3 regions of the Lysinibacillus sp. UGB7 genome follow, and region 1 is predicted to be linked to each of the others. Evidence: riboswitches for the same ligand, from Rfam matches in the RefSeq annotation. Region 1 holds a riboswitch; each other region holds the start of a gene.

Region 1 (6,747 bases):
GATCCTCGAAAGTTTTACAATGTGGAACAATTTTTTTACGCGCATCTTCCTTCAGCAGTAGAATTAACCGAGAAATATACCATGCTTTCAAGACAACCTGTAAAGGATAAAGAAATCCAAATTACATTGTCGAAAACACGAGAAACATTAACGGATTTAAATGATACCATTCACATTGACTTAAAGGATGCGCTCTCAAATGATATCGATCATCTGCAAATGGAGATTGAATTCGCTAATCGTTCCACTAGTCGACGGAAAGAACAGTTGGAATGGCGAGGCGATGATAAGTGACAGCAAATAGTGATCGTATTTTTCATTTAGACACATTACATGGTGTATCACCGCTTGTGCAAACTTATTTAGAAGCAACAACTGAGGAGGCGATGGCGACTTATAACACGCTGTCGCCTCTTGCGCAAAGCCGCGCGCTTCTTTATGCTAGTAAAATTAACCTTGCTAATTTCGAATCTGTATTATCTTTAGGCCAAGGTTCACAGCGTGCCCTTTCTCAGTTTGCTGATCGTATGCTTTCACAGGTAAAACAAAAGGACGTCACGAAGATCGGCCAAATGCTTGATTCCTTAATGCAAACGTTAGACCGTGTTGATCCCACTGCTTTAGAACCTAAGAAACAGTCCTTCTTTAAAAAAATGTTTAGCAAAACAGGTCCTACGATTAAGCAAACGTTAACTGAATTTGAGCGCATCAGTATACAGGTAGAGCGAATTGGCGTACAGCTTGAGCGTGCTCAGCTCCAACTCTTTGATGATGTAGATATGCTTGAGCAACTTTATGCGCATAATAATGGGTTTTTTGAGGAATTAGCAACTGCCATTGCAGCAGGGCAAATGAAGAAGAAGCAAGTGATTGAAATGGAATTGCCCGAAAAAGTAGCAAGTGCACAATCGAATAATCAGCCGCTTGTTATCCAGCAGCTTAACGATTTTGCTACAGAAATTGAACGTCTCGATCAACGAATTTATGATTTACAGGTTTCTCAACAAGTAGCCCTACAGACAGCTCCACAAATACGTATGATTCAGCAAGCTAATCAAACACTCGCAGAAAAAATTGAATTTTCAATTGTTACGCTTATCCCGCTCTGGAAAAATCAATTGGCCATGATGTTATCGATGAATATGGACACTCATTATGCACAGCTTGAGGAGCGGTTGGCACGTACAAACGAACGCTTAACTAACGTTACCTTTGAACAACAGGTAACGAGATTTAAAGAAACACAACGTGAGCTTCAATCGGCTATTCAAGATGTCTTTGCACTGCACACGGCAACAGAAAAAGAAAAGCAACAGCTCCAAGATGTAACCGAACTGAAAAGATAGATAGTAGTGTACTGTAATAATCCTAAAAGTGTTACTCGTTATAAACACAACAAGGGGGTGTCTCAAAAATAAATTTGAGACACCCCTTGTTTTTGGCTCAACTAAAATAATCTTTATAGTAGCCGCCAATATTCCCAGTATTGTCGATAATGAAGACGAATTCTTCTGTTTCATTTTTCACTTCATATTCTTTCCCAACTGTTAATACGTTTGAAACTAAGTATTTTGATGCATTTGTATGTTTACAAGTGACTGTGCGTAGTGTTGGCGCATCTTTCCATTTTAAATGTAACATAATCTCTTTACCTCTCTTTACTAGCACTTGGCTAACGTCTATTTTTATTGTGTACAAACAGTGATCAGCGTCTCACTTAAAGCGAAGTATAAGTAGAGACATCTACCTGATAGCTGAAGTACCAGATGTTCAACGAATAATCACTGGAGAACTGATAAATACCCCATCAATTATGTTTCACTTTATTTTATACGATTTTCGTACTTTTGTGGAGAAAAAAACCATAGAAGTTGATATTTTGTCCGTAAAGACAGTTTGCATGTCCTTTCAAACCTGATACAATTCTAACAAGAGGTGTTTGTTCATGAGCTTTGGTAGTATACCGCAATGGTTTTTTATTATTGCAATTGCATTTGTGATTTGCTTTGTTTTATATTCAGAATGGAATTCCAGAAAATAAGTGAGCCTGATTAAACAGACTCACTTCACATTGACGACAAAAGGTATTTGGTATGTCATCATGCCGAATACCTTTTGAAATTTTATCAGAAATAACAGTTGCAAATCGCTCTTACTAACGACAGTCGTACGCTAAGAGCAACTATTGTCTGCCATTTTTGGACTTTGTCATGGCAATTGGGATTGCGTTCATCTTTACTATTTTTCGTCATTCTATCCATTCCCCTAATCATTTATAGACATACACTAGTGGATTGAACGCAGGCGCAAAAGGCCCCGTAGGCGTGTAGCGGCGTGGTGATTGAAGCCATACCCGGGCCCATAGCGAACAGCAACTTGTCCATATAGACGCTTCTATTGTAAAAAAGACTATAAACAAACTCTATTCTTGAGTTTGTTTATAGTCTGATGTGAGCCTAATTTAACAGGCTCGCTTTTCATTTTACCGTGTCCTAAGACGGCACTAGTATATATAGTCACTTTTGCAAAGCAACTGATGAGGCATTTTTTTATTTCAAAGTTCGTTTTAAAAACTCTTTTGTTCGTTCATGCTCTGGATTTACTAACACTTTGGATGGTGAGCCCTCTTCTACAATCACACCTTTATCCATAAATACGACACGATCTGCGACTTCTTTTGCAAACTCCATTTCATGTGTAACAATGAGCATCGTGTTCCCTGCATCAGCTAGTTGACGCATTACTTTTAATACTTCCCCGACCATCTCAGGATCTAGGGCAGACGTTGGTTCATCAAAAAGCATTACTTCGGGATTCATCGACAATGCCCTTGCTATGGCAACACGCTGTTTTTGACCACCAGATAGCTGACGAGGCTTCGCATTAACGTATTGTGCCATACCAACGATTTCAAGGTATTTTAAAGCCGTTTTCTCAGCTTCCTCTTTCGAACGTTTTAACACTTTGATTTGACCAACTGTACAATTTTTTAGAACATCATGATTATTAAACAAGTTAAACTGCTGGAATACCATTCCTAAATGCGTACGATATTCTTGAATATTATGTTTTTCATCTAAAATATTTTCGCCCTTGAAAATTATTTGACCACCACTTGGCATTTCTAATAAATTAATACAGCGCAGTAGTGTTGATTTACCAGATCCTGAAGAACCGATTAAACATACAACCTCTCCTTTTTCAACCTGGAAATTTACATCTTTTAACACTTGGTTACGTCCAAATGATTTACTTAAATGTTCAATTTGAATGACTGCCATTTGTGCGTCCCCCTATACTGTTTCTTTCTGTTCTTTTTGATAGGCATCTGGGCCATCAAGTCTTTTTTCTACATACAATAAAATACGTGATGCTGTAAATGTCATGATAAAGTACAATACACATGCGACGAAGAACGATTCAAAATAACGGAAATTATTGCCGGCAACAGATTTTGTTTGGAAAAATAATTCCGTTACACCAATAACATTTAATACCGCTGTATCTTTAATATTCATAATTAATTGATTACCTGTCGCAGGTAAAATGTTACGGGCCACTTGTGGTAAGACAACATGCATCATAATTTGGAAATGATTCATACCAATCGCAGAAGCTGCTTCATATTGTCCTCTATCAATAGAAACAATACCACCCCGTACGATTTCAGCCATGTATGCACCTGTATTTAGAGAAACTACTAAAATACCAGCTGTAATAAAGTGCATATCAATACCAAATGCAATGTCTAATCCGTAATAGACCACCATAGCTTGTACAATCATTGGTGTACCACGGAAAAATTCAACGTAGCATGTCAATATAAAGTTAAAAAGCTTTAAAATGTAATGCTTTACGCCCTTTTTACGTGTTGGAATGGTATGCATAATCCCAATGAAAAATCCGATGAATGCACCAATAATTGTACTAATCGTTGAAATAAGTAACGTATAATACGCACCCCGTAAAAACATTTGCCAGTTGTTTTCTATAATAGAAATAATCCATTCAAAACTCATGATGCTCCTCCTAACAACTTCTTGTTGCTTGTTCATATCAATTTTGTCTCGGCCTAAAATGTCTTACATTTGAATTGAGCATGCTTCTTTCAAATTATGTGACTTTCACCCAAGACATTACTACTATTCAATGAGGCTTCACCGAATAAAAATCGTCATAGACTGCACGGGCTAAGTTGCCCGTGCAACCACGTTATTGTGCTGCTGGTTGTTGAAGAATTGCATCTTCCATAATCTTTTGTCGATCATCATCTGAAATGCCTTTTAGAATTTCATTGATTTTATCTAAATTAGCATCTTCTTTACGTAAACCAACCGCAATAGACGTATTTGAGATATCTGTATCAAAGCCTTCTTCAAATGACACAAATGCAAAGTTTTCATTTGCAGCTGCAGCTGAGATACCTTCAGGTCGTTCAGCTACATAGCCATCGATTTTACCAGCCTCTAATGCAACACGCATTGCTGAGAAGTTTTCCATTGCTGTCTGTTTGTTAACACCTTTGATTTGATCGATTACGTTGTAGTTAGAAGTGTTTAATTGAGATGTAACTTTAGCACCTGAAAAGTCTTGGATTGATTTGGCATTTTCAAACTTGCTACCTTTTTTAATAACCATAACAAAATCTGATGTGTAGTAATTCTCAGTGAAGTCAATTGTTTGCTTACGTTCCTTTGTAGGAGACATGCCAGCCACAATGGCATCAATTTTATTTGATTGTAATGCTGGCACTAGACCGTCCCATTCAAGTTTCACAATTACTAATTCTTTCCCTAAACCTTCAGCCATTTTTTTCGCCATTTGTACATCGTAACCGCCGGCATACTCTGCATTATCAGCAATTTTCACAGCACCATTTGCATCGCCTTGCTGTGTCCAGTTAAATGGAGGATAGCCTGCCTCCATACCTACACGGAATTCGCCACCTTCTTCGTCCGTACCAACGTCTCCAGTCGTCTTTTCTTTTTTGTCGCCAGCACCACATGCAGCTAATACAATTGCAGTCATTGCAGCGAACATAAATAACAACCATTTTCTTTTCATCCAAAACTCCCCTTTTCTGTAAAAAAATAAAACAACTGTACAAAAAAACGACCTAAGTTCAGAACTTAGGTCGTACCTTTTATTAACAGTTGCCCAAATCCTCACTATAATTTCCATGTTTCCGAGATAGCACAACCTAGTAAACTGGAATTATATTTACTAGGACAGTCCTGCACTTATTCACTGCAGACCCAGCATAAAAGTACGAGCTCCTTTTATGCTTCGGCGACATTTCCTTCTTCATTGCGTCCTCGCTTGCTTAAACTCAACAATGAACTAATAAATATCGCGCCTCTACCTCACAATAGAACGTGAGGTTTATTTATTTAATTGATATTTAGATACTACTATAAAAATAGTCTATACGTCAAGCGAATTTTATCATTTTTCAGACTAATGATTTAATTCTAAATATGGGTTTTTAGTAATTTTCTATTAAAAAATCCCGTTTTTTCCAAAATAAATACCACATATTTACTGATACGAAAAAACTCCTCCAAAGCTTTGGAGGAGTTTACTACTTTTCTTAAGAATTTAACAATAAATCTTCTGGATTTTCAAGTAATTCTTTAACAGTTTTAAGGAAGCCTACAGAATCTTTACCATCAATAATACGGTGGTCATAAGATAATGCTAGGTACATCATTGGACGGATTGCAACTTCGCCATCAACTTCAACTGGGCGTTTTTTAATCGTATGCATGCCAAGGATAGCTGCTTGTGTACCGTTCATAATTGGTGTAGACATTAATGAGCCGAATACACCACCGTTAGTGATTGTGAATGAACCACCAGATAGGTCACTTAAGCCTAATTTTTTGTCGCGTGCTTTTTTCGCTAAGTCTGCAATTGAATCTTCAATTTCAGCAAAGTTTTTACGGTCAGCATCGCGTACAACTGGTACTACTAAACCTTCTTCAGTTGATACAGCTACACCGATATCGTAGAAGTTGTTTAAGTGAATTTCATCACCAACAATTTGTGCGTTGACATATGGGTATTTTTTAAGAGCTGCCACTACAGCTTTTGTAAAGAATGACATGAATCCAAGTTTAGAGCCTGTTGATTCAAAGAATTGGTCTTTTTTACGAGAACGTAATGCCATAACGTTCGTCATGTCTACTTCGTTAAATGTTGTTAACATAGCAGTTGATTGCTTAACTTCAAGTAAACGTTTTGCAATTGTTTGACGACGACGGCTCATTTTTTCAACTGTCACTCGTGATTCGTCAACAGCCGCTACTGCTTTAGGTGCTGCTGGAGATGCTTGTGGTGTTGCCACTGGTGCTGTACCATGAGCTGCAACATCTTGTACACGTACACGCCCTTGTGGATCTACTGGAGATACAGCAGCAAGGTCAATGCCTTTTTCACGCGCAAGTTTACGAGCTGCTGGAGATGCGATTACACGCTCACCAGAAGTTTCTTCTACAACTGGAGCTGCTGCTACCGGAGCAGGAGCTGCTTGTGGTGCTGCAGGTGTCACTGCTGCTACTGGAGCTGCTGGAGTAGGAGCTGCACCTTCGCCAGCTTCTACAACTGCAATAACTTGACCTACAAGAACAGTATCGCCTTCTTCAGCTAAAATTTGTGTTAACACACCCGCTTCTTCTGAAATGATTTCAGCGTTTACTTTATCTGTTTCAAGTTCAACGATGAATTCACCTTTTTCAATGCGGTCGC
Region 2 (6,747 bases), on a different contig from region 1:
TAGAAGCTTTCATCGCTAAACACGCTTAATAAGTAGTAAAGGAAAGCCAGGCCATCTATTGATGTGCTTGGCTTTTTTTCGTTATATAATGTAAGAAAAGGGGGGGCAGGTAGGCGATGAATGATTTAATCAAACGCAAGCTTGACATTTTACCAGATCAGCCTGGCTGCTATTTGATGAAGGATAGGCAAGGCACGATTATTTATGTAGGAAAGGCCAAAATACTTAAAAACCGAGTGCGCTCTTATTTTACGGGGACACATGAGGGGAAAACACAACGCCTCGTTAGCGAAATTGAGGATTTTGAGTACATTGTGACGTCGTCAAACCTAGAAGCACTTATTTTAGAGCTTAATCTCATCAAACTGCACGATCCGAAATACAATGTCATGCTAACAGACGATAAAACATACCCATATTTAAAAATTACAAATGAAAAAAATCCACGTCTTATTACGACTCGAAAGGTAAAAAAAGATAAGGCGAAGTATTTCGGCCCATACCCAAATGCATACGCTGCAAGTGAAACTAAAAAGCTACTTGATCGTTTATATCCACTCAGAAAATGTGTGCAATTACCGTCCAAAGTTTGCTTGTACTATCATATGGGACAATGTATAGCACCTTGTGTGAAAGACATTGATGCACAAATTTATCACGATATGATTGAGGATATGACGAAGTTTTTAAATGGTGGGGTTGAAGCTGTAAAAAAAGAACTTGAAGAGAAAATGCTTGCGGCAGCTGAAAATCTAGAGTTTGAGCGGGCGAAGGAATTCCGCGATCAAATTGCTCATATCGATACAGTTATGCAAAAGCAAAAAATTGTGTCGAGTGATACGACGAACCGAGATGTGTTTGGCTATGCGGTAGAAAAGGGCTGGATGTGTGTGCAGGTCTTTTTCGTGCGACAAGGCAAACTGATTGAGCGAGATGTTTCGATTTTTCCGATTTACCAGGATGCAGAGGAAGAATTTTTAACATTTGTTGGGCGATTTTATGAGAAGCTTGAGCATATTAAGCCAAAAGAAATTTTTATTCCGCAGTCCATTGATGCAACAATTTTAACGGACTTACTTGCTGTGAAGGTGCTTACACCAAAGCGTGGTCAGAAAAAAGAGCTGGTCGAGTTGGCGACAAAAAATGCTGAAATTGCGGTTAAGGCTAAGTTCCAACTCATTGAACGACAAGAAGAGCGAACGATTGGTGCGTGTGAGGCACTCGGTGAGGCAATGGGCATATCTGCGCCACTACGCATTGAGGCATTTGATAATAGTCATATGCACGGTGCAGATGCTGTCTCGGCAATGGTTGTGTTTGTTGATGGGAAACCAGCTAAGAAAGAATATCGTAAGTACAAAACGCGCACTGCTGCAAAGCATGATGACTATGGTGCAATGCAGGAAGTGATTCGTCGTCGTTACACAAGAGTATTAAAAGAAGGCTTGCCATTGCCAGATTTAGTACTGATTGACGGTGGTAAAGGGCAAATGGAAGTTGCGCGAGAAGTGTTAGAAGATGAGCTTGGCCTAGTCATGCCAATTGCTGGCTTAGCAAAAGATGATAAGCACAATACATCACAGCTTTTATTTGGGGATCCTCCAGAAGTAATAGCGTTAAAACGTACAAGCGACGGCTTTTATTTATTACAACGTATTCAGGACGAGGTGCATCGTTTTGCGATTACATTCCTCCGACAACAGCACGAGAAAAATGCGATCCAATCGGTACTCGATGGCATTGAGGGTATTGGACCGAAGAGAAAACAACAGTTGCTAAAGCATTTTGGCTCGGTGAAGAAAATACGTGAGGCGAGTGAGCTCGCATTACAAGAAGCGGGTATGCCCGTTAATTTAGCAAGTAATATTTACGCTTATTTTCAGCAAGAGGCATTGTCAAAGGACTAGACATATGCTAACGTAAATATAAGTTTATATTCACTATTTTAGTGATGATAGAGGTGCAAGGTTAAATAGTAGCATATTGGAGGGTGGACAAACCCTTTGATGATGTGCGAAAGGGAAGCTTGCCGAAGTGGAGTATCGTTGTTTCCGATACTTTACTGGTTTTGCATTTAAGAGATGTAAGACTGTCGATTCTTGATGTTTCGGAGAGCTATCACACATGCGCAAGATTTTATATTGTACATGTTGCAGGCAGCTCTCACATTATGTGGGGCTGCCTTTTTGATGTTCCCAGCATGTTTCTTTTACATCATTCATGTATCCTCAATTTCTCAAAGTGGGTGATGAATACCAAAATGGTTTGCTAGACTGCGGAGATACAGTTGCGGATTGTACGCTAAAATCGGCCCTCACTGCGGTAAGCTATCTGAGCGAAAGCAACAGGATACTTGTATCGACAGCTAAGTGATTAACTTCATATTGGCTAGAGCACAGGTGGCAGTTGATAAGAATGACTTTTGTCAGTACAAGTCACAATCCGTATCCAAATTATACTGAGGCGTAAATGAGTTAGAAGGAGAATGATAACGATGACGAGAATTGTACTAAAATTTGGTGGAGCAGCGATAGCGTCAACAGATCGTATTCAGGAGTTCGCAAAAAAGGCAGTTGCCGAAAAAAATCGTGGACTAGATGTAGTGGTTGTGACATCAGCAATGGGACGTACTGCAAAAGAGTTAGCAAAGATGGCTCGCGATTTATCGGACGATGCTTCAAAGCGTGAACTGGATGTACTATTTTCAACAAGTTCACAAGTTGCAAGTGCGTTATGTGCGATTGCTCTTCAGGAAGCAGGTTATGATGCAGTGTCTTTAACCGGTTGGCAGGCAGGCTTACTAACTGATGCCAAGCACCGCAACGCACGCATTGGAGACGTTGCTGTCAATCGTATTGAAAAACATTTAGCGCAGGGTCAAATCGTAGTAGTTGCTGGTGAACAAGGCATTGATGGGGCTCAGAATATTACAACGCTCGGTAAAGGTGGGGCGGAAACGACAGCGGTTGCCATCGCTGCAGCAATCAATGCTGAAAGAGTAGATATTTTCACAAATGTAGAAGGCGTTTATACAGCAGATCCCAATCATATTTTAGGCGCGAAAAAGTTAAAGGAAATTTCGTATGATGAAATGTTAGAGCTTTCAAATTTAGGTTCGCATATTTTACATCCACGTGCAGTGGAACTCGCGAAGAAGTTCCAAATCCCTGTCATTATTCGTTCGTGTGAGCTGGATGTGACAGGTACCTTATTAAAGGAGGAAGTTGAAGTGGAAAAAAATTTAATCGTACGTGGTGTTGCTTTTGAATCAGACATTATTCGTTTAACAGTCGGGTATGATGCTTATTCTGATGCATCCTTAGCAGATATGTTTACGGTACTGGCAGAGAATCGCATCAATGTAGATATTATCGTACAAGCTATTATTGATGGCTTAAAGCCGTCAGTATCCTTTACGATTTTGAAAGAGGAATTTGCACAAGCTCTACACGTTTTAGAAAATAGTAAATTATCATTGGGTTTTAGCTTTGCTGATTTTGAAGTTGGCCTAGCGAAGGTTTCGATTATTGGCTCGGGAATGGCGTCCAACCCAGGTGTTGCTGCACGTATGTTTGATCGGTTACGTCGTGAGGGCATCCCTGTGAAAATGGTAAGTACCTCAGAAATTAAAGTATCCGTAGTCGTACCACAGGACGATATGATTCAAGCAGCTAATGCTTTACATGCGGAGTTTAATTTAGCTGAAGCGCTTCAAGAATAGATAATGGGGGTGTGTCGAAAATCAAGGACGCATTCTGTATAATTTGTTTATAACAATTTGTAACTTTAGTGAATATTCAGACAGTGCTGATAGTGATATTAAAGTAAGAAAGGATTGCCATTCACCATTTAATGGAATGACAATCCTTATTCGATTACTCTGTCGGAATGGTGTTCATGATACGTTCCTTCACATCCCACTTGACGGTAAACATTATAAGCTGTTGTTTTTCGCGTTTTTCATCATAGCACTCAGTCAAATAGCCTTTTGCTTGCTGAATCTGCTCCGCTATAAATCCTGCTTCAAGTCGAAAGCTTCGATTTCTAAGCTGTAAAAGTGCTGGCTCATTTGTTAAATGGAAGATACGTCCATCCTTTGATTCCTTCGTAAGTTCTAGAGTACCCCAGCAGGCATCTGCGAAAAATGCGATAAGTTCTTCTTGACTTTTACAGGGGAACTTCCGAGCAAGCTCTTTTCCAGCCCAATAAAGCACTTCATCTTCATGTTTACCAAGAATGGAAGATAGAATATGATCGCGAATTATCTCATACCCAAATGATGAGATTGTAGGAGATGGAGTATTTAACATTGATATCCTTCTTTCTTAGAATTTTCTTATAATTTGGTAGTGATAAAGTAAAGATAGATTTTTCGAGAAAAAATGACGCATCATGTACTAGATTATTACTTTAATAAGGGCTATTAAAAACTCCGAGTTGCCTTGACGCTCGTAGCTCTTGAGAGTACAATAAACATGTCATAATATTGTACCATGATGAAATACACAGTCAATGAAGTTTCATTTACAAAATGGTGACTTCTTTTGTTGTGCTATTTTAAGTACTAAGGGGGGTAACAGTCTTGTCGAAAGATCGAGAGTTTTTATGGCGCCGCTTACATTCTCTACTTGGTGTCATACCAGTAGGTTTGTTTTTGGCGTTCCACTTGTCATTAAACTTCACTGCTGTTGGCGGTGAAGAAGCTTACAATGATGCAACAGGGGCGATGGAATTAGTTCCACATTCTCTATTGTTGCTAATGGAATGGGTAATTATTTATATCCCATTAATGTTCCACGCTTTCTATGGTGTGTTCATTGCTTTTACAGCTACACCAAATACAGGTCGTTTTAGCACATACCGTAACTGGATGTTCTCATTACAACGCTTCACTGGTGTATTCCTAGTGATTTTCATTGCATGGCACATTTTCCAAACTCGTATTCAAAAAGCACTTGGAGCGCACGTTGAATATGACATGATGGCAGATATTGTTGCAAATCCATTCATGCTTGGATTCTACATTGTTGGTATTTTATCAGCAACTTTCCACTTATCAAACGGTTTATGGGCATTCTTAGTAAGCTGGGGTATTACACAATCTCCTCAGGCTCAAAAGATTGCTACTTATGTAACAAACATTATTTTCGTAATTCTAAGTGTTATGGGTGTGGCTGCAATTTTAGCTTTTGTGTAAGTACGTGAAAACTAAAAGAGGACATGCAATCATTGCAATTTTTTAAGAGGAGTGAGAAATAATCATGGCGAAAAGCAAAATAATTGTTGTCGGCGGCGGTCTAGCCGGTCTGATGGCAACGATTAAAGCAGCTGAAGTTGGTACTGAAGTTGATTTATTCTCATTAGTTCCTGTAAAACGCTCACACTCTGTATGTGCGCAAGGCGGAATTAATGGTGCGGTTAATACGAAAGGTGAAGGGGATTCTCCTTGGATTCACTTTGACGATACAGTATACGGTGGGGACTTCCTAGCGAATCAACCACCAGTTAAGGGTATGTGTGATGCAGCCCCTGGTATTATTCACTTAATGGACCGTATGGGTGTAATGTTCAACCGTACACCAGAAGGTTTACTTGACTTCCGTCGTTTCGGTGGGACTTTAATGCACCGTACAGCCTTTTCTGGTGCAACAACTGGTCAGCAATTACTATACGCACTAGACGAGCAAGTTCGTTCTCACGAAGTAGCTGGTTTAGTTAATAAATATGAGCACTGGGAATTCCTTGGTGCAATAGTCGATCCTGACGGCGTTTGTCGTGGTATCGTTGCGCAAGATATGCGTACAGAAGAAATTAAATCATTCCGCGCAGACGCTGTAATCATGGCGACTGGTGGCCCTGGTATTATCTTCGGTAAAACAACGAACTCTGTTATCAATACAGGTTCTGCTGCTTCTATCGTTTACCAACAAGGTGCTTCATACGCGAATGGAGAGTTCATTCAAATTCACCCAACAGCAATTCCAGGGGACGATAAAAACCGTCTAATGTCAGAATCTGCTCGTGGTGAAGGTGGACGTATTTGGACTTACAAAGACGGTAAACCTTGGTACTTCCTTGAAGAAAAATATCCTGCATACGGTAACTTAGTACCACGTGATATTGCAACACGTGAAATTTTTGACGTTTGTGTAAACCAAAAACTTGGTATCAACGGCGAAAACATGGTATACCTAGATCTTTCTCATAAAGATCCACATGAATTAGATATTAAACTTGGTGGTATTATTGAAATCTACGAAAAATTCGTAGGCGATGATCCACGTAAATTACCTATGAAAATTTTCCCAGCTGTTCACTATTCAATGGGTGGATTATGGGTTGACTACAACCAAATGACTGAAATTCCTGGCTTATTTGCTGCAGGTGAATGTGATTACTCTCAACATGGTGCAAACCGTCTTGGTGCAAACTCATTATTATCTGCTATTTATGGTGGTATGGTTGCTGGTCCAAACGCAGTAGATTACGTAAAACACCTTAAAAAGCATGCTGAAGATATTCCACAAGAAGTATATGATGCACGCGTAAAAGAAGAACAAGCTAAGTGGGATGCGATCATGAAAATGGATGGCACAGAAAATGCTTACTTGCTTCATAAAGAGCTTGGTGAAATGATGACAGCTACTATGACAGTAGTACGTTACAACGACCAACTTGAAGATACATTGAAAAAACTTGATGATCTTCTAAAACGTTGGGAAAACATCAACATCAACGATACGCAAA
Region 3 (6,747 bases), on a different contig from region 1:
CAAAACTTGTCCACTCCATTACCAAACCAGTAAAGCCGATTAAATAAAATACTGTAAAAATGACGACAAGTGGACGTTGGGATTTCATCTTGCTTGCAATAATAGGCACAACTAGAGCCATAGGTATTTGTGAAAACTGCATGGTTGAAAACATCCAGCCAGCACGGTCGGCAGCGAGACCTTGGGCAATATAAATTTCAGGAATCCATGCCGCTGTCGTATAAAATATGAGTGATTGTAACCCCATTGCGCCCGTAACAGCCCAAGCTACAGGTGATTTCCATAAAGGTATACGCGTTTTCATAGATGCGACAGTAGGTTCAGGTTTATTTGCTTGCAATTGTGGAATCCAAACCAAAATTGTTAAGACAACTAGAATAAGAGCTACCCCGAGAGCGCCTTGCCAATCAAGGGACGAATGGGCTACTGGATAGCTAATACCCGCACCTACACCTGCTGAAAGATTCATCGACACCGTGAAGAAAGCCATTAGTAAACCAACATGATAAGGAAATTTCAATTTCAGTAAGCCTGGAATAAGCACATTACCAAAAGAAATGGCAACGCCAATTAGTACCGTTCCGAGAACGAGTAATGTAGTTGTACCAAGGGAGCGTGTGACAATGCCACATGCTAATAAGATCGTGGATAAAAACAATGTCAATTCAATGCCTAATTTGCGTGCAACAACTGGTGCAAACGGTGATACTATCGCAAAAGCTAGTAATGGAATTGTTGTCAAAAAGCCAGCGAGTACGTTGGAAATGCCAAGACTTTCACGAATGAAAGAAATAATGGGACCAACGACAGTTAGTGGCATCCGTAATGTAGAAGCTATAAAAATAACACCGATGACAAGTAACAGAGTTTTTCCCTTCCAGCTAATTTTTTTGCTAGGATAAGTAGAATGTTCATTAGTTGTCAAAATAAATCCTCCTTGAATTAAAACATTAATAATTCGAACAACTATACCACTTTACCATACTATTAAAAATGGTAGAAAATTCACAAAATATTGAACATTACTATTGTTATTGAAATGTCAAAGGTCGTATGATAGACTGAATAACATCATAAATTTAATAATTACATGCCTCATGTTTGTATTGAGGTAGAGGTCGCGGTATTTATAAGTACGCTAATGGAAATGACAAGCATTAAAGATGTTAGCTGAAAGGAAATACCGCCGAAGTGTGAGGGGACTTGAAAACCTCATGCTGGGGCTGTTTCCGAAAGGAACAGAACTGTCACGTTGGAATGACGTGTTGCGCTATCATTTGAAAGAACTGGGGATTAACTTAGCCATCACAACGTTCATGTGATGGCGTTTTTTATTTCTATTCGGTAGGTATTTTATTACCTACTTACGTAAAAATAGTATCTCCGCTAACTGATATGTACGCATTAATTTACTGTACCTAAACGCAATGGTTATGAAGCGTAAAAACAATGGGTACAATTACGTCGAGGTGAATATGAGGACCTCTTATAAAAGGAAGGAAGCTTTAACGTGAGTGAAATAAAAGTTAATCAGCTTGGGCATAAACCGCCGAAGTTGAAAAAAGAACTAAAAAGTCGTCATATAACAATGATTTCGTTAGGCGGCACAATTGGTACTGGGCTATTTTTAGCTAGTGGTGGTGCCATTGCACAGGCGGGTCCTGGTGGCGCATTGCTTGCTTATGCCTTAATTGGCATTATGGTGTATTTTTTAATGACGAGCTTAGGAGAAATGGCTGCCTATATGCCTTCATCGGGTTCGTTTAGTACGTACGCAAGTAAATTTGTAGATCCAGCACTTGGTTTTGCACTTGGTTGGAATTACTGGTATAACTGGGCTATTACGATTGCAGCGGAAATTGCAGCTGTCTCTCTAATTATGAAATACTGGTTCCCAGATAGCTCGTCAGCACTTTGGACAGTATTGTTTATTGCCATCGTACTATCATTTAATCTTTTATCGGTAAAAAGCTACGGTGAAAGTGAATATTGGTTTGCCATGATCAAGGTGGCAACCGTTATTATCTTCATTATTATCAGTATTCTGATGATATTTGGGATTTTGGGAGGGCAAGCACCCGTAGGCTTCACGAATTTCTTCATTAGCGATGGGCCATTCCATGGTGGATTCCTTGCTACATTTGGTATCTTCTTAGCAGCAGGATTCTCGTTCCAAGGGACAGAGCTTCTAGGCATTACAGCTGGGGAAACAGATGACCCAGGAAAAAATATTCCAAAAGCAGTGAAATCCGTTTTCTGGCGTATTATTTTATTCTATATTTTAGCGATTGCAGCAATTGGTATGCTCATTCCGTTTACAGATGCACGTTTACTATCTGAAGATATTGCGGTATCTCCATTTACGCTAGTATTTGATCGATTAGGAATTGCCTTTGCGGCTTCCCTGATGAATGCGATTATTTTAACAGCTATGCTTTCGGCGGGGAACTCAGGGCTATATGCGTCATCGCGTATGCTATGGCAATTAGCCGTGGATGGCCATGCACCAAAATTCTTTATGAAGTTAAGTCGCCGTGGGATTCCAATTTATGCTTTAATGGCGACATTAGCAGTAGGCAGTCTTGCATTTCTAGCATCATTTTTTGGTGACGGGGTTGTCTATATATGGCTTCTAAATGCCTCAGGTATGTCAGGCTTCATTGCATGGCTCGGTATTGCCTTTAGCCACTACCGTTTCCGTAGAGCTTTTGAGGCTCAAGGCTTAGATTCGAAATTACTACCTTATAAAGCAAAGCTATATCCATTTGGACCAATCTTTGCATTTACGGTTTGTATGATTGTTGTAGTTGGTCAAAACTACACGGCCTTTACAGGTGAAACAATTGACTGGAATGGTGTATTTGTTTCATACATTGGAATACCACTGTTTTTAGCATTATGGATTGGCTTTAAAGTGAAAAATAAAACGAAAATGATTCCGCTTAAGGACTGTGATTTGAAAGTGGAAAAATAGAACATAGCTAAAGGGCTATCCTGTAAGTCATTGTAATATGACGAACGGGATAGCTTTTTTGATTTTATATAAAAATATTACGAATTTCTTTTTTATGGTAAGGTATTATAGATATGGAAAGTTATTATAATCAAAAGGTATTTTTAATGATGAAAAGTTTCTCTTAAGAAGAGGTGCATATTATGCAAAAACATATATTACTAGTAGAAGACGATGAAGCCATTCGAGAAATGGTGGAAAATTTTTTATTGATGGAGGGATATCTCGTTACTTCTGTCTTAAATGGTGAAGAGGCTGTACAACAATGCGTAAGTACTTCGTTTGATTTAGTTATTTTGGATATTATGATACCAAAACTGGATGGATTAGAAGTTTTAAAGATTATTCGTCAAAAAGAAGCACTTCCAATTATTATCATGTCCGCAAAAGATAGTGATGTCGATAAAGCACTCGGATTAGGCTTAGGAGCCGATGATTATATTGCAAAACCTTTTTCAATGTTGGAGTTTTCAGCTAGGGTAAAAGCTGCCATAAGAAGAGCGACAAAGTATGCGCATCATATAGAAGAACAGCAAGATGTATTGATAATTGGTGATTTAACAATTGATATTATCAATTTTTCTGTAGAAAAAAATCAGCAAAAAGTCAAGCTTACCTCAAAAGAGTTTGGCATCTTAAAACTGTTTGCGACTAATTGTAATCGAGTATTTACAAAGCAGCAAATCTATCAACTGATTTGGAATGACGAATACTATGGTGATGAAAATATTATCAATGTCCATATAAGGAGACTACGAGAAAAAATTGAAGATGATCCATCCAATCCCCAATACATTAAAACATTATGGGGAATTGGCTATAAGTTAGAAGGTTGATCGTATGGTTATGTTACTATCTATTATTATTGTATTACTCATCGGAATTACTTGTTTTCAGGTGAAAGACAAGAAAAATCAAAATACAACTATTCATTACATGCGTAAAAAGCTGCAATCCATAATGACTGAACAAACAAATGAAAAAATTCTAGTTTCGACAGCTAATCATGAAACAAAGCAATTACTCAATGCTATGAATACATTACTGGATCATAATCAAAGAATATTGGCTACACATCGGAAAATGGAAGGTTCTATGAAAAAGATGCTGGCTAATATTTCACACGATCTCAAAACGCCGCTAACTGTTGTCCTTGGATATATCGAGATGCTACAACTAGACAAGCCTATAAGCGGTGAAGAGCGACAACGATTGCTCTCAGGGGTTCATGCTAAAACACTGGAAGTATTGAGCATTATCCATACATTCTTCGATCTTGCTAAAATTGAAGCAGGAGACACAGATTATCCAATAACTAAGATAAATGTGAGTGAAATCTGTAGAAAAAACATCCTGTCATTTTACGATATAGTAACGTCTATGGGACTCAAAATAGACATTGCAATACCAGAAACACCTGTTTTTGCACTCGGCAATGAAGAAGCACTGGATAGAATTTTGAACAATTTACTGTCCAATGCACTTGCATATGGCGCAGAAGGGAATGTAATTGGCCTAGTGGTTAGACATGACGACGTCGCTATATATGTTGATGTATGGGATCGTGGGAAGGGTATCGATGAATACCATGTAGATAATGTTTTTGAAAGAATGTATACGCTAGAAGATTCAAGAAATAAATCATTCCAAGGAAGTGGGCTTGGCTTAACGATAACGAAAAGACTTGTAGAAATAATGAATGGCTCCATTCACCTTTCCAGTATCCCCTATGAGAAAACGGTTTTTACTGTTTCTCTAAAAAGAATGATGTATTAAACGAATCTGCTTGTGGAGCTGATAATGCTCTACAGGCTTTTTACTTCATTTAAGAAATAAGTAAGAATCAAGTAATAAAATAGAGAGCTTTACTTTTTATAATAAAGAAAGACACATATTAGGGAGAGGTAAAGATGACTTATATTGTGAAAACAAACCAACTTACAAAAGTATATGAAGGAAAAGAAGTTGCTTCTGACGTCAATATGCATGTGAAGAAAGGGGAGATATATGGTTTTTTGGGTCCCAATGGTGCAGGGAAAACGACTGTAATGAAAATGCTAACAAACCTTACAAAGCCAACAAGTGGGGATATCGAAATCTTCGGCGAAAAATTAACGGATCAATCCTACGAAGTACTAAAAAGAATGGGGACCATTATTGAATACCCAATTTTCTATGAGAAGTTAACTGCCAGAGAAACCCTAGAACTACATTGCGAATATATGGGGTATTACGACAAAAATGAAATTAGTCATGTACTAGATTTAGTAAAGCTAACCAAAACGGATAGCAAGCGTGTAAAAGACTTTTCACTTGGCATGAAACAGCGATTGGGCATTGCACGAGCAATTATTACAAAACCAGAATTACTTATCCTAGATGAGCCGATAAACGGACTTGATCCCATTGGGATCAAAGAGCTCCGTGAGTTATTCGTTATGCTATGTAAAGAATATGGCATAACAATTATTATTTCAAGTCATATTTTAGGAGAAATCGAACTGTTGGCTGACACGATTGGTGTTATTAATAACGGGAGACTAATAACAGAGGTATCAATGGAAACTATCAATCGTAGTCAAACAGATTATATTGAAGTGATTGTGAATGATGGGAAAAAAGCTGCATTTATTTTAGAGAATAAATTAAACATAACCAACTTTAAACTAGTTGCAGAGAACTGCATTCGCATTTATGAAAATTCCACTTCACAAAAGGACATTTCAAAAACATTGATCGAACATGATATAGATATTGAAGGAATCAGCAAGAAAACAAGCTCATTAGAGGATTATTTCTTAAAATTAATTAATGGGGGTGTAGTAAGTGCTTAATTTAATGCGTTTAGAAATGAAAAAATATCAGTTAGGCTCCTATGTAAAAGGTGCTATTATTGCAAATTTCACCATATTAGGCTTTATGTTTCTGATCTTGTTTATCTCGAAAATAGAAGAAGATACTGCGATCGAAAACTACCAGACAGCACTAACGGTCATTGACTCTTTTGTAAGAGGGGTATTTATTGTCTTTGCTGGTACATTAATTGCCAAGCTAATTATTGGAGAATATAAAAATCGAACAATTACTACAGCATTTATGTATCCCATTAAAAGAAAAAATTTAATTGCCGCAAAGCTTGCAATTGTTATCATTTTTACGTTCAGTACCATTGTTATTTCGAATGTGTTTATTACGGCAATATTTTGTTTCATTAGTGCAACCTATCATTTAATTCCAGATACATTAACGAATTCTGTAGTTATGCAACAACTCCCTTCGATGCTTATGAACGCTGTTGCAGCGACAGGCATGTCACTTATTCCTTTGTACTTTGGCATGAAAAAATATTCGATTCCAGCGACAATACTTTCTTCCTTGTTAATTGTCATGGTCGTATCTTCTAATACAGGTAATTTTTCTTTAAATGATATTATAGTTATCCCAATAACATTGGCGATCATTGGGATAGGTGTTGCCTACATATCCATTAGGAATATTGAAAGAGTGGATGTTTAAGGGTGCCTGGCACGCAAACAATTTGCGAACAATTCTGAATATTGATGTTTCAGATACAAGATAATGCCAGGCACTTTAACAATGTTGAATTGTTAGAGCGCCTGGCATTTTTTAAGCAAATATAGTTTCCCATAATAGATATATATTTAACGCAACAACTATTACTACAACAATCCATCCAAGTCCTGTGGTTACGCGATGATTGACAAGGCTGCCCA

The links. A riboswitch is a leader RNA that binds a small molecule or an ion and turns the genes downstream of it on or off. The one in region 1 is predicted to bind lysine.
Region 2: another riboswitch for lysine. It lies ahead of ACOMCU_RS23955 (aspartate kinase); the one in region 1 lies ahead of ACOMCU_RS19050 (transporter substrate-binding domain-containing protein).
Region 3: another riboswitch for lysine. It lies ahead of ACOMCU_RS19120 (amino acid permease); the one in region 1 lies ahead of ACOMCU_RS19050 (transporter substrate-binding domain-containing protein).

The regions. Positions count from the first base shown of each region.
Region 1 is NZ_JBMGUV010000023.1:70,430-77,176, forward strand. It holds gene ACOMCU_RS19025 (5-bromo-4-chloroindolyl phosphate hydrolysis family protein) at 1-294, shown strand, start outside; gene ACOMCU_RS19030 (toxic anion resistance protein) at 291-1,346, shown strand; gene ACOMCU_RS19035 (DUF6501 family protein) at 1,444-1,641, opposite strand; gene ACOMCU_RS19040 (amino acid ABC transporter ATP-binding protein) at 2,550-3,281, opposite strand; gene ACOMCU_RS19045 (amino acid ABC transporter permease) at 3,294-4,019, opposite strand; gene ACOMCU_RS19050 (transporter substrate-binding domain-containing protein) at 4,213-5,064, opposite strand; lysine riboswitch at 5,184-5,369, opposite strand; gene odhB (2-oxoglutarate dehydrogenase complex dihydrolipoyllysine-residue succinyltransferase) at 5,591-6,747, opposite strand, start outside.
Region 2 is NZ_JBMGUV010000039.1:25,555-32,301, forward strand. It holds gene trxA (thioredoxin) at 1-29, shown strand, start outside; gene uvrC (excinuclease ABC subunit UvrC) at 117-1,907, shown strand; lysine riboswitch at 1,948-2,126, shown strand; gene ACOMCU_RS23955 (aspartate kinase) at 2,495-3,721, shown strand; gene ACOMCU_RS23960 (YslB family protein) at 3,876-4,310, opposite strand; gene ACOMCU_RS23965 (succinate dehydrogenase cytochrome b558 subunit) at 4,583-5,197, shown strand; gene sdhA (succinate dehydrogenase flavoprotein subunit) at 5,262-6,747, shown strand, end outside.
Region 3 is NZ_JBMGUV010000024.1:374-7,120, forward strand. It holds gene ACOMCU_RS19115 (CynX/NimT family MFS transporter) at 1-925, opposite strand, end outside; lysine riboswitch at 1,105-1,281, shown strand; gene ACOMCU_RS19120 (amino acid permease) at 1,511-2,974, shown strand; gene ACOMCU_RS19125 (response regulator transcription factor) at 3,157-3,849, shown strand; gene ACOMCU_RS19130 (sensor histidine kinase) at 3,854-4,789, shown strand; gene ACOMCU_RS19135 (ABC transporter ATP-binding protein) at 4,924-5,847, shown strand; gene ACOMCU_RS19140 (ABC transporter permease) at 5,840-6,529, shown strand; gene ACOMCU_RS19145 (Nramp family divalent metal transporter) at 6,641-6,747, opposite strand, start outside.